DNA from 3 places in the Exiguobacterium sp. s39 genome. Region 2 is predicted to be linked to each of the others. Evidence: riboswitches for the same ligand, from Rfam matches in the RefSeq annotation. Region 2 holds a riboswitch; each other region holds the start of a gene.
What was found. Region 2 has a riboswitch for S-adenosylmethionine ahead of KNQ11_RS11085 (alpha/beta hydrolase). Riboswitches for the same ligand answer to the same signal wherever they lie in the genome.
Positions count from the first base shown of each region.

Region 1: linked by a shared signal. The riboswitch ahead of KNQ11_RS14165 (amino acid permease) and the one ahead of KNQ11_RS11085 (alpha/beta hydrolase) in region 2 are both predicted to bind S-adenosylmethionine.
Region 3: linked by a shared signal. The riboswitch ahead of metK (methionine adenosyltransferase) and the one ahead of KNQ11_RS11085 (alpha/beta hydrolase) in region 2 are both predicted to bind S-adenosylmethionine.

Region 1 covers NZ_JACSNA010000003.1:190,495-193,778, reverse strand. The annotation lists gene KNQ11_RS14170 (polysaccharide pyruvyl transferase family protein) at 1-1,431, shown strand, start outside; SAM riboswitch class I at 1,540-1,641, shown strand; gene KNQ11_RS14165 (amino acid permease) at 1,719-3,122, shown strand; gene mmuM (homocysteine S-methyltransferase) at 3,097-3,284, shown strand, end outside.
Region 2 covers NZ_JACSNA010000001.1:2,145,937-2,149,220, forward strand. The annotation lists gene KNQ11_RS11080 (methionine ABC transporter ATP-binding protein) at 1-862, opposite strand, end outside; SAM riboswitch class I at 949-1,052, opposite strand; SAM riboswitch class I at 1,302-1,403, shown strand; gene KNQ11_RS11085 (alpha/beta hydrolase) at 1,471-2,229, shown strand; gene KNQ11_RS11090 (thymidine kinase) at 2,302-2,916, opposite strand; gene KNQ11_RS11095 (DedA family protein) at 3,100-3,284, shown strand, end outside.
Region 3 covers NZ_JACSNA010000001.1:1,705,414-1,708,697, forward strand. The annotation lists gene KNQ11_RS08925 (serine aminopeptidase domain-containing protein) at 1-101, opposite strand, end outside; gene KNQ11_RS08930 (GNAT family N-acetyltransferase) at 180-668, opposite strand; gene metK (methionine adenosyltransferase) at 806-2,014, opposite strand; SAM riboswitch class I at 2,143-2,269, opposite strand; gene pckA (phosphoenolpyruvate carboxykinase (ATP)) at 2,504-3,284, shown strand, end outside.

The DNA.
Region 1 (3,284 bases), on a different contig from region 2:
TTCGAACAGTTCGATGCTCCTTATTTGATGAAACATAATTCCATTGGAGGAAACGTTGGAAATCTTATCTATCAATACAGTATCTTTCGGACGTTGATGACAGAAGGTACGACGATTACACCTGACTATTACTATTACGACGAAGAACGGGCAGACGAAATCAATGCCAACTTTGATCTTTATGTCATTCCGTTAGCGGATGCATTCCGAAAAGAATTCGTACCGACGTTACGGAAATATACACGTCTCATCAAAAAATTAAAAATTCCAGTCGTCGTCATCGGTGTAGGGTTACGTGCACCGTTTGAACCAGACTTAGATGGTGGATTCCCATTCGATGAAGATGTCAAAGCGTTCGTCAGTGCCGTTCTCGAGCGCTCGAGCATGCTAGGTCTTCGCGGGGAGATCACGTCGAAATACTTAACACGTCTTGGTTTCCGCGAAGGGATCGATCATCGCGTTATCGGATGTCCTTCGATGTACGCGTTCGGTCGTGATTTGAACATTCGCGAAACAAATATCACGTCCGAGTCGATGATTACAGTCAACTCGTCACGTTTGGCACCACAAAACGTTCTTGATTTCATTACGCGCGGGATGGAAGAGTATCCGAATCACTACTTCATTCCACAGTGGATGAAGGAACTGAAGTTGACGTATACAGGAACGCACCCAATCGCAGACTTGTCCGTGACGAACTATCCGGTGAAGATGTCGAATCCTGCTTATATGAACGATCGTGTCCGTTTCTTCTTGAACGCACAGACATGGTTTGATTTCATCGGTCAAGCAGACCTCAGTTTTGGAGCTCGTTTACACGGAAACATCACAGCGACACTTGCGGGTACGCCGAGTATCCTCATTCCAAAAGATGCACGGATGCGCGAATTGACGGATTACCATCAGTTGACGCACATTTGGGCGAACGACATCAAAGCGGATACACAATTATCCGACGTCGTAGCAAATGCTGACTTCCAAAGTCCGGCACGTGTTCAAGCGCGTAACTTCGACAACTTCGTTGACTTCTTGAACGTGAACAATCTTGAGCATATTTATCAAGAGACGAACTATCCTGAGAATGTACCGTTTGACCGTCAAATGGCGCAAACCGAGTTGCTCCCACCAGTCCAGCCGATTTCTGGCGTAAGTCTTGAGGAAGCAGTCGCTCGTTTTGAACGGTTCTTCCCGGAACAAGAGAAGAAGATTGCGGATGCGCAAAAACAAACAAAAGCACAATTAGCTGAAAAAGATAAGAAAATCAAAGCATTGCAGAAACAAACAGGAACGGCTCAAAAGGATCAAGAGATTGCGGCGCTCAAAGCGCAATTGGCTGCCCAAACGAAGAAAATGAAGCACCAGCAAGGAACATTGAATCGGAAAGCGGTTCGTGCAGCCTTGAAAACAGCGGATTTATTCGCCAAAAAGTAACCCTTTAAACATTCCGGATTGATACGATGCGGAATGTTTTTTTGATAGGAGTATTCTGAATTGTATTGACAATTTAAAAAAGACTTGATAGGGTTAGGAACAATTACATACTTATCCAGAGAGGTGGAGGGACTGGCCCTATGAAACCTCAGCAACAGGTCGAAAGATACTGTGCTAATTCCTGCGGGTGCTGCACCCGATCGATAAGATTTCCGAATTGTCGACCGACGCATCCGTGAGGATGCGTTTTTTGTTTGGAATAGTTGGAACGAGGAGGAAATGGATTCATGAAAACGAGCGGAGCGTTTCGACGCAAGATGGAATCACGTCATCTGATCATGCTGTCGTTAGGTGGTGTCATTGGAACAGGATTATTTTTAAGTACAGGTTATACGTTGGAACAAGCAGGACGCGTCGGAACGATTCTGTCTTACTTGATTGGGGCCGTCGTCGTTTACTTAGTCATGTTAAGTCTCGGTGAACTCGCCGTGCACATGCCGGAAACCGGATCATTCCATAAGTACGCAACGAAGTACATCGGACCCGGCACCGGTTATACAGTGGCCTGGCTCTACTGGCTGACATGGACGGTCGCCCTTGGTTCAGAATTCACGGCAGCAGGCATTTTGATGCAACGTTGGTTCCCGTCGATTCCTGTATGGGTGTTCAGCGCATTGTTCGCTGCGATGATCCTCGGTATTAACGTCTTGAAAGTTCGCGTGTTCGCTGAAGTCGAGTTTTGGTTTTCCGCCATTAAGGTCGTGACGATCATTGCTTTCATTTTACTCGGTGCGGGAGCAATCGTCGGCTTCATTCCACTGCAAGATGGTAGCCCGGCTCCATTCTTTTCTTCGTTAACCGAAGGCGGGTTGTTCCCAAATGGCGCTTTCGTCATCTTCATGACGATGCTTGCCGTGAACTTTGCTTACTCGGGAACGGAACTAATCGGTGTCGCAGCGGGTGAAGCAGTCGATCCGAAACGGACGATTCCGCTTGCGATCCGGACGACAATTTTGCGACTCGTCCTCTTTTTCGTCGGTACGATCATCGTGTTAGCCGTCTTATTACCAACGGATGGGAAAGGTGTACTCGAAAGTCCGTTCGTCGCCGTGTTTGAACGGATCGGAATTCCGTATGCGGCAGACGTGATGAACTTCGTCATTTTGACAGCGATCTTGTCGGCAGCGAATTCTGGACTTTACGCCGCCTCTCGGATGCTCTGGTCGCTTGCGAACGAACGCATGATTCCACGCTTCTTCGCCCAGGTGACGCCAAGTGGGGTTCCACTTCGAGCCGTATTGTTCAGCATGCTTGGCGGAGGACTTGCCTTGCTGTCTAGCATCTATGCAGCAGGAAGTGTCTATATCGCGCTCGTCTCGATTTCCGGTCTCGCTGTTGTCGTTGTTTGGATGAGTATCAGCGTTGCCCAGTATCGCTTCCGGAAGCAATTTCTTCGTGAAGGGCATACGGTCGACGAATTGGTCTATCGCACACCACTCTTTCCATTCGTACCGATCGCCGCTTTCGTCGTTTGTTTGATTTCCTTGATTGGTATCGGATTTGATCCGACACAACGAATTGCCTTGTACTGTGGTATTCCATTTATCGTGATCTGTTATGTCGTTCATGCGTTCACGAATTCTTCTCAGAAACGGAGTGTTGAAGATGTCCCGAATCAAAAATCCAGTTGATCAACGATTACAGGAAGTTCCCTTTCTTATTTTAGATGGTGCCCTTGCAACCGAACTTGAACAGAAGGGATTCGACTTGAACGACCCGCTTTGGTCAGCACGTCTCTTGATCGAAGCACCGGAACAAATCGAACACGTCCATCGTGACTACTTTGAAGTAGG
Region 2 (3,284 bases):
CAAAGCGTTTCGCGACTTGTGACAAGAGCGGCTGCCCGGTGTGATGTCCGAGGAAATGAATCTTATAGATCGGATTCGCATTCCGGGACTCGATCAACTGGCGAATCGATGCTGGAATCTCGTCGTGCATGACGGAGCGAACGAAGTTTTTCGCTGTCTCGGTCTTTGGATTCGAAAAGACGTCGAAGACCGTTCCTGACTCGATCAACTTTCCAGCTTCGATGACGGCGACCCGGTCACAAATTTCACGAATGACGCCCATCTCGTGGGTGATCAAGAGAATCGTGATCCCGTACTCCGCATTGATACGTTTTAATAACTGGAGAATATGATGGGTCGTTTGGGGATCGAGTGCTGACGTCGCTTCGTCACATAAGAGGACGGAAGGTTGCGTCGCGAGTGCCCGGGCGATACCAACGCGCTGTTTCTGCCCACCCGACAATTGATCCGGATAATGATCCGCCTTGTCAGCGAGATCGACGAATTCGAGTAACTCCGTCACCCGGCGGCGAATTTCGTCTTTCTTGACGCCTGCGAGAACGAGTGGTTTCGCGACATTCGTAAAGACCGTGTTCGCATTCAATAGATTGAAGTGCTGAAAAATCATCCCGATCCGTTGTTTTGCATGGCGCAATTTTTTTGGAGACAGTTGCGTTAAATCTTCTCCATCGACCGTCACCGTTCCTGACGTCGGTCGTTCTAATAGATTGACACAGCGGAGCAGTGAACTTTTTCCGGCACCGCTAAAGCCGATGACACCAAAGATTTCGCCTTTTTCGATCGTCAGGTCGACACCGTCGAGCGCTGCGATCGTCTGATCTTTCGTGACGTACGTTTTTTTGACTTGATGAAATGCGATCATTCCGTTTTCCCCCTTCATTCAACAAAAAAGGTCCCTTCTTGAGAAACAAGAAGAGACCTGGATCCGCACAGTGGCAGAATCCACTCCACTCATCTCTCAGACATCTGTCTGATGGAATTGGCACAGTGCTCATAATGAGTCTGTTGCCGAGGTTTCGTAGGGCCAGTCCCTCCACCTCTCTGGATAAGTATTGCGGTATGAAATTCGTATGTGTGTTGTTGCGTTGTTGCTTATGTCGTAAAACTAATTTTTACATTACGGGTCGAAACTTTAAAAGTCAACCAACTTTGCAAAAATAATCCATTTGTCGCATATCGATGGATGAACAAGTTATGAGTTAGCTTACTCAACGGATCATGATTCGTCAAGAAAGATTTGACAAGTCATTTTTGGTCGTGCTACCATCGTTTCAATGATTATTCCGACAATTCCAATATGATATTTATCAAGAGTGAACGAGAGACCTGGCTCTATGACTTCACGGCAACCTGCAATCTGTAAGGTGCTCCGACCAGCAAAGCGCGGCTTTGGATGATACGGTGAAAAACTCGTGGGCGTCCAAGCAGTGACGTCGACGAGTTTTTTTCATGAATGGAGGAAAAATAGTAATGATGAACTATCCTGTATTGACTGGTGCTGAAGCGTTTTATTTTCAAGGGGGATCGATCGGCATTCTAATCTGTCATGGTTTTAATGCCACTCCGCAAAGTGTCCGCGACGTCGGTGAAGCATTCGCTGCTGAAGGTTTTACCGTCTATGCCCCGCGCTTACGTGGACATGGAACGAACGTCCGCGAGTTTGAACAATCGACTGCTCGATGTTGGAAGCAAAGCCTGAAAGACGGCTATGAACGTTTACAAGAAACATGCGATCAAGTCTTCGTCATCGGTCAATCGATGGGTGCGACGCTTGCACTGTCACTCGCCGCTGACGGCATTCCGTTCGCCGGCATCATTACGATCAATGCCGCACTCTCCGTTCCATCCTATGAAGCACTTTCGTTCGAGGACGGTCCAGAGTATTTACCAGAAGGCGCACCGGACATCAAACGGTCTGCTTTCGAAATCATCTATGACCTCGTTCCAAGTCGTTGTGCGTTCGAACTCGTCCGTCTGATGGATGAGACGAAAGGACGCCTCGGATCGATCCTTCTGCCGACATTAATTCTCTACTCGGCGACCGATCACGTCGTTCCGCCGTCGAGCTCGGATTATCTGCATCAGCACATCGGAACGAATGATAAACGAAGCTACTGTTTACTGAACTCGTACCACGTCGCGACCCTCGATCATGATCAGGATTTGATCGTTCGTGAGACGATCCGTTTTATCGAACGCTCAAGCCGGTTCTCACAGGAAACGGGATAATAAAAAAACAGCTATTCACTTAGAAGCGAATAGCTGTTACATCAAAGGACGACCGCGACCGGTTCGTCTTTTTTAATTTTCTTGGTGCTGCACCGATTGGAGCGGCTTCGGTTTTCCAGGCACCTCATGGCAATGGCGGCACCGTGGCTCATACGATTCTGAAGCGCCGACTAGAATGATCGGATCATCGTAGTTCGCTGGTTTTCCATCAATCAACCGTTGTGTTCGGGAAGCCGGATCACCACATGAAAGACAGATGGCTTGCAGCTTCGTCACGAATTCTGCGCGCGCCAGTAATTCCGGCATCTTGCCGAATGGCTCTGCCCGGAAATCTTGATCAAGACCCGCACAAATGACACGTTTTCCGTCTTGTGCGAGTGCTTCGATGACTTGTACGATCTCATCATCAAAGAATTGAACTTCATCGATTCCAACGATTTGTGTTTCCTCCGCTACTGCTGCGTAGAGATCACGACTCGTCGCCATCGGAATCGCCACGACGGAGTTGCCGATATGAGAGACGACATGCTCTTCATGGTACCGGTCGTCGATTGCCGGCTTGAATACTTGAACGGGCAGTTTGCCGTACTGCGCCCGTCTGACACGACGAATCAACTCTTCCGATTTCCCGGAAAACATACTGCCACAAATTACTTCGATCCAGCCGTACTGATTTATTACATGCATCATCGTCCGACACCGTCCTCTAAAAATAGTCACTTTAACGAGTATAGCCCGAAACGGTATCGAGAAAAAGGGTTGACTTCCGGAAATCAAAATTCATTTTTTCTTTACCTAGAATTTTTGTCCTTTCATTCCAACCGTCCCCTATTTCCTGTACACTGAAGAAGAAGACTCTCACGAAAGAAGGTGTCCCCGATTCATCATCTCTTACATGACATCCTGCACCAATATGGTGCCCTTGGTCTCTCCGTCCTTCTCGCAGGTGGTATCGTGGGATTGCCGGTTCCTGATGAGACCCTGCTCGTCCTGTCCGGTTTTTGGATGCATCAAGGCAATCTACCACTCGTCGGTACGATTCTCGCCGCTTACGC
Region 3 (3,284 bases), 440 kb from region 2:
TCATACTCTCGTTCGAGTACCCGAATCAAGGCTTCACTCGGACGGGCACGCAGTTGTAACGGATAAACTAATACGATGATTCCTGTTGGTTGTTCAACCACAAACTCACCTCTTCACTTCATACTTCCTTTTTACGATACCTTATTTCAAACGCACACGAAACCGTCCCAAGACGGATTTCATGAGGCGACATGGCGAAGACGAATGACAGATTCTACTTGCCCAAAGACTTCTTCCGTCATCTCACTGAGTTCTTCAAAACCGAATGAGGTTAAGAACTGACGTGCTTTATAGTTACGTGCCTCCACGTATACTTCGAGTGGGACGGCTCCTTGTCGTTCGAGTTCACGGATCAGCCGTCGTCCGATTCCGTTTTGCTGATATTTCGGCAAGACGTACAGACGAATGATCTCCCACGTTCCCTCAACATCAACAGCATGAATGAAACCGACGATTTCCTCATCGATGATTCCGACATAAAAATACTCTCCCCGTGCTTCTTCCGCCGTCCGGATCGCACGAACGACTTCTTCTTGCGGATACGCCTCCTGCACGAAATGCGCTTTCGAACGTTCGGAATAGATTTCTGCATACGTATCCAACCAAGATGTGACGGCAATGTCATGAATACGTCCTGCATCAGCTGGAATAGCTTCGCGTATTTCCATAATCGGAACCCCCCTTTGTATTCATACGAATCGACTCATGTACTTTTACCCTCTTCTAGAAAAAACATTCGTTTCCTGCAAAGTTCCACGGAAACAAAAAAGTCCGAAAACCCGCGTAGGGTTTTCGGACTTTTTGATTATGCGAAACGTTTTGCTTGTTCTTCAAGAACTGCTGCTTTATCTGTTTGCTCCCATGGAAGCTCAACATCTGTACGACCGAAGTGACCGTATGCAGCTGTTTGACGATAGATCGGACGACGGAGATCAAGCATGTTGATGATTCCAGCCGGACGAAGATCGAAGTTTTCAGCAACCAATTCGACGAGTTGCGCTTCAGGAAGTTTTCCTGTACCGAATGTATCAACCGCGATTGATACTGGGTGCGCGACACCGATTGCGTACGCGAGTTGAACTTCTGCTTTGTCTGCAAGACCTGCAGCAACGAGGTTCTTCGCGACGTAACGTGCTGCGTATGCAGCTGAACGGTCGACTTTTGTTGGATCTTTACCTGAGAATGCTCCACCGCCGTGGCGTGCGTATCCACCATACGTATCAACGATGATCTTACGACCAGTTAATCCAGCATCTCCTTGTGGTCCGCCAATGACGAAACGACCAGTTGGGTTGATGAAGAATTTCGTTGCTGCGTCGATGTATTCAGCCGGGATAACCGGTGTGATGACGTGTTCTTTCAAGTCAGCTTGGATTTGCTCAAGCGTGACTTCTTCTGCATGTTGTGTCGAGATGACGATCGTATCGACACGAACTGGCTCGTTGTTCTCGTTGTATTCGACCGTGACTTGTGTTTTTCCGTCTGGACGAAGGTAGTCGAGTTGACCGTTTTTACGCACTTCTGCCAAACGGCGTGCGAGACGGTGTGAGAGCGAGATTGGAAGTGGCATGAGTTCTGGTGTTTCTTTCGTTGCATAACCGAACATGAGACCTTGGTCTCCTGCACCGATTGCATCGATTTCTGCATCAGACATGCTACCTTCACGTGCTTCAAGCGCTTGGTCGACACCAAGAGCGATGTCTGCTGATTGCTCATCGATTGATGTCAATACAGCACACGTGTCAGCGTCGAAACCGTATTTCGCGCGTGTATAACCGATTTCACGAATCGTTTCACGAACGACTTTTGGAATGTCGACGTAAGTCGATGTCGTGATCTCACCTGCAACGAGAACGAGACCTGTTGTAACAGAAGTTTCTGCCGCAACACGCGCGTTTGGATCCGCCGCGAGGATTGCATCAAGAATTGAATCCGAAATTTGGTCACAGATTTTATCTGGATGACCTTCAGTGACTGACTCCGACGTGAATAGTCGGCGATTAAGGTTTGTCATGTATGACCCTCCCAAAAAAGAATTTGACGGTGTACTCATTTCCCCTAGTTGAGTGGGACGGTAAAATGAAAAAAACCTTTCCAAGTCCAAAAAATGGTCAGGGAAAGGTTGTGCGTTCTTCCTTTACCCTCTTATCGTTCGAAGTGTTTACTTCGCTTCAGGAGAGCACCTTTTCCCTCATTAATATGTGAATTAATGTAGGACGGTTGCCGGGTTTCTTCGGGCCTTGTTCCCTCCACCTGCTCAGAATAAGAGTATCCGTTACGAATTACATGATATAAAGTTGTACCTACTCTGTCAAGCAAGGTTTCAAATTCTAGTCGAAACTTTTTGAAAGAGATGTTAAACTGTTAATGCTGAAAGCGTTTCCAGATAAATAGAAATCAGCACCAGAAAATGATTGCTCTCTCTTTAGTATGTCATATATAATAAATGTGTCATACTAAATACAGTGAGCCAAAACCAACGTAGGGGAAAGGTGGGGTCAGGATGCCGATGACGGTCCTGAATATCGAAGAACTACTCAAGAAAGAGCATGTGTTCAAACAACTATCTGTTGCTGAACTTGTCGAACATGCGATTCGAAACGAAGAAGGTGTCCTTGCTGAGAACGGCGCATTATCTGTAGAAACGGGGAAATTTACAGGTCGTTCACCAAAAGATAAGTTCATCGTCCGTGATTCTTCCTGCGAGTCTCACATTGATTGGGGTCATGTCAACCAACCAATGGATGGAGACAAATTTGAACAATTGTTGCAAAAGGTTCTTCGTTACATGAACGAAGCCGATCAGCTCTACTACACAGAAGCTGCTGCTGGAGCAGATACGCACTTCACCCTTCCGGTCCGTGTGCTCACACAATACGCTTGGCATAACCTGTTTGCCAAACAACTTTTTTTACGCGAGTATCCTGAAGTGGCTGCCTTCGAACCGTTCACGGTCGTCTATGCGCCACATTTCAAAGCAGATCCTGCCGTTGACGGAACGAACTCTGAGACGTTCATCGCGATGTCGTTCGAACACCGGATCGTCTTGATCGGTGGAACGGAATACGCGGGAGAAATCAAAAAATCAATCTTTTCCGTCATGAACTATCTCTTGCCACAAGAAAATGTCCTTTCGATGCACTGCTCGGCAAACGTCGGACACGAAGGCGACGTCGCCTTGTTCTTCGGTCTATCCGGTACTGGTAAGACCACCCTCTCAGCAGACGATAGCCGTCAATTGATCGGCGACGATGAGCATGGTTGGTCGCACGACGGTGTCTTCA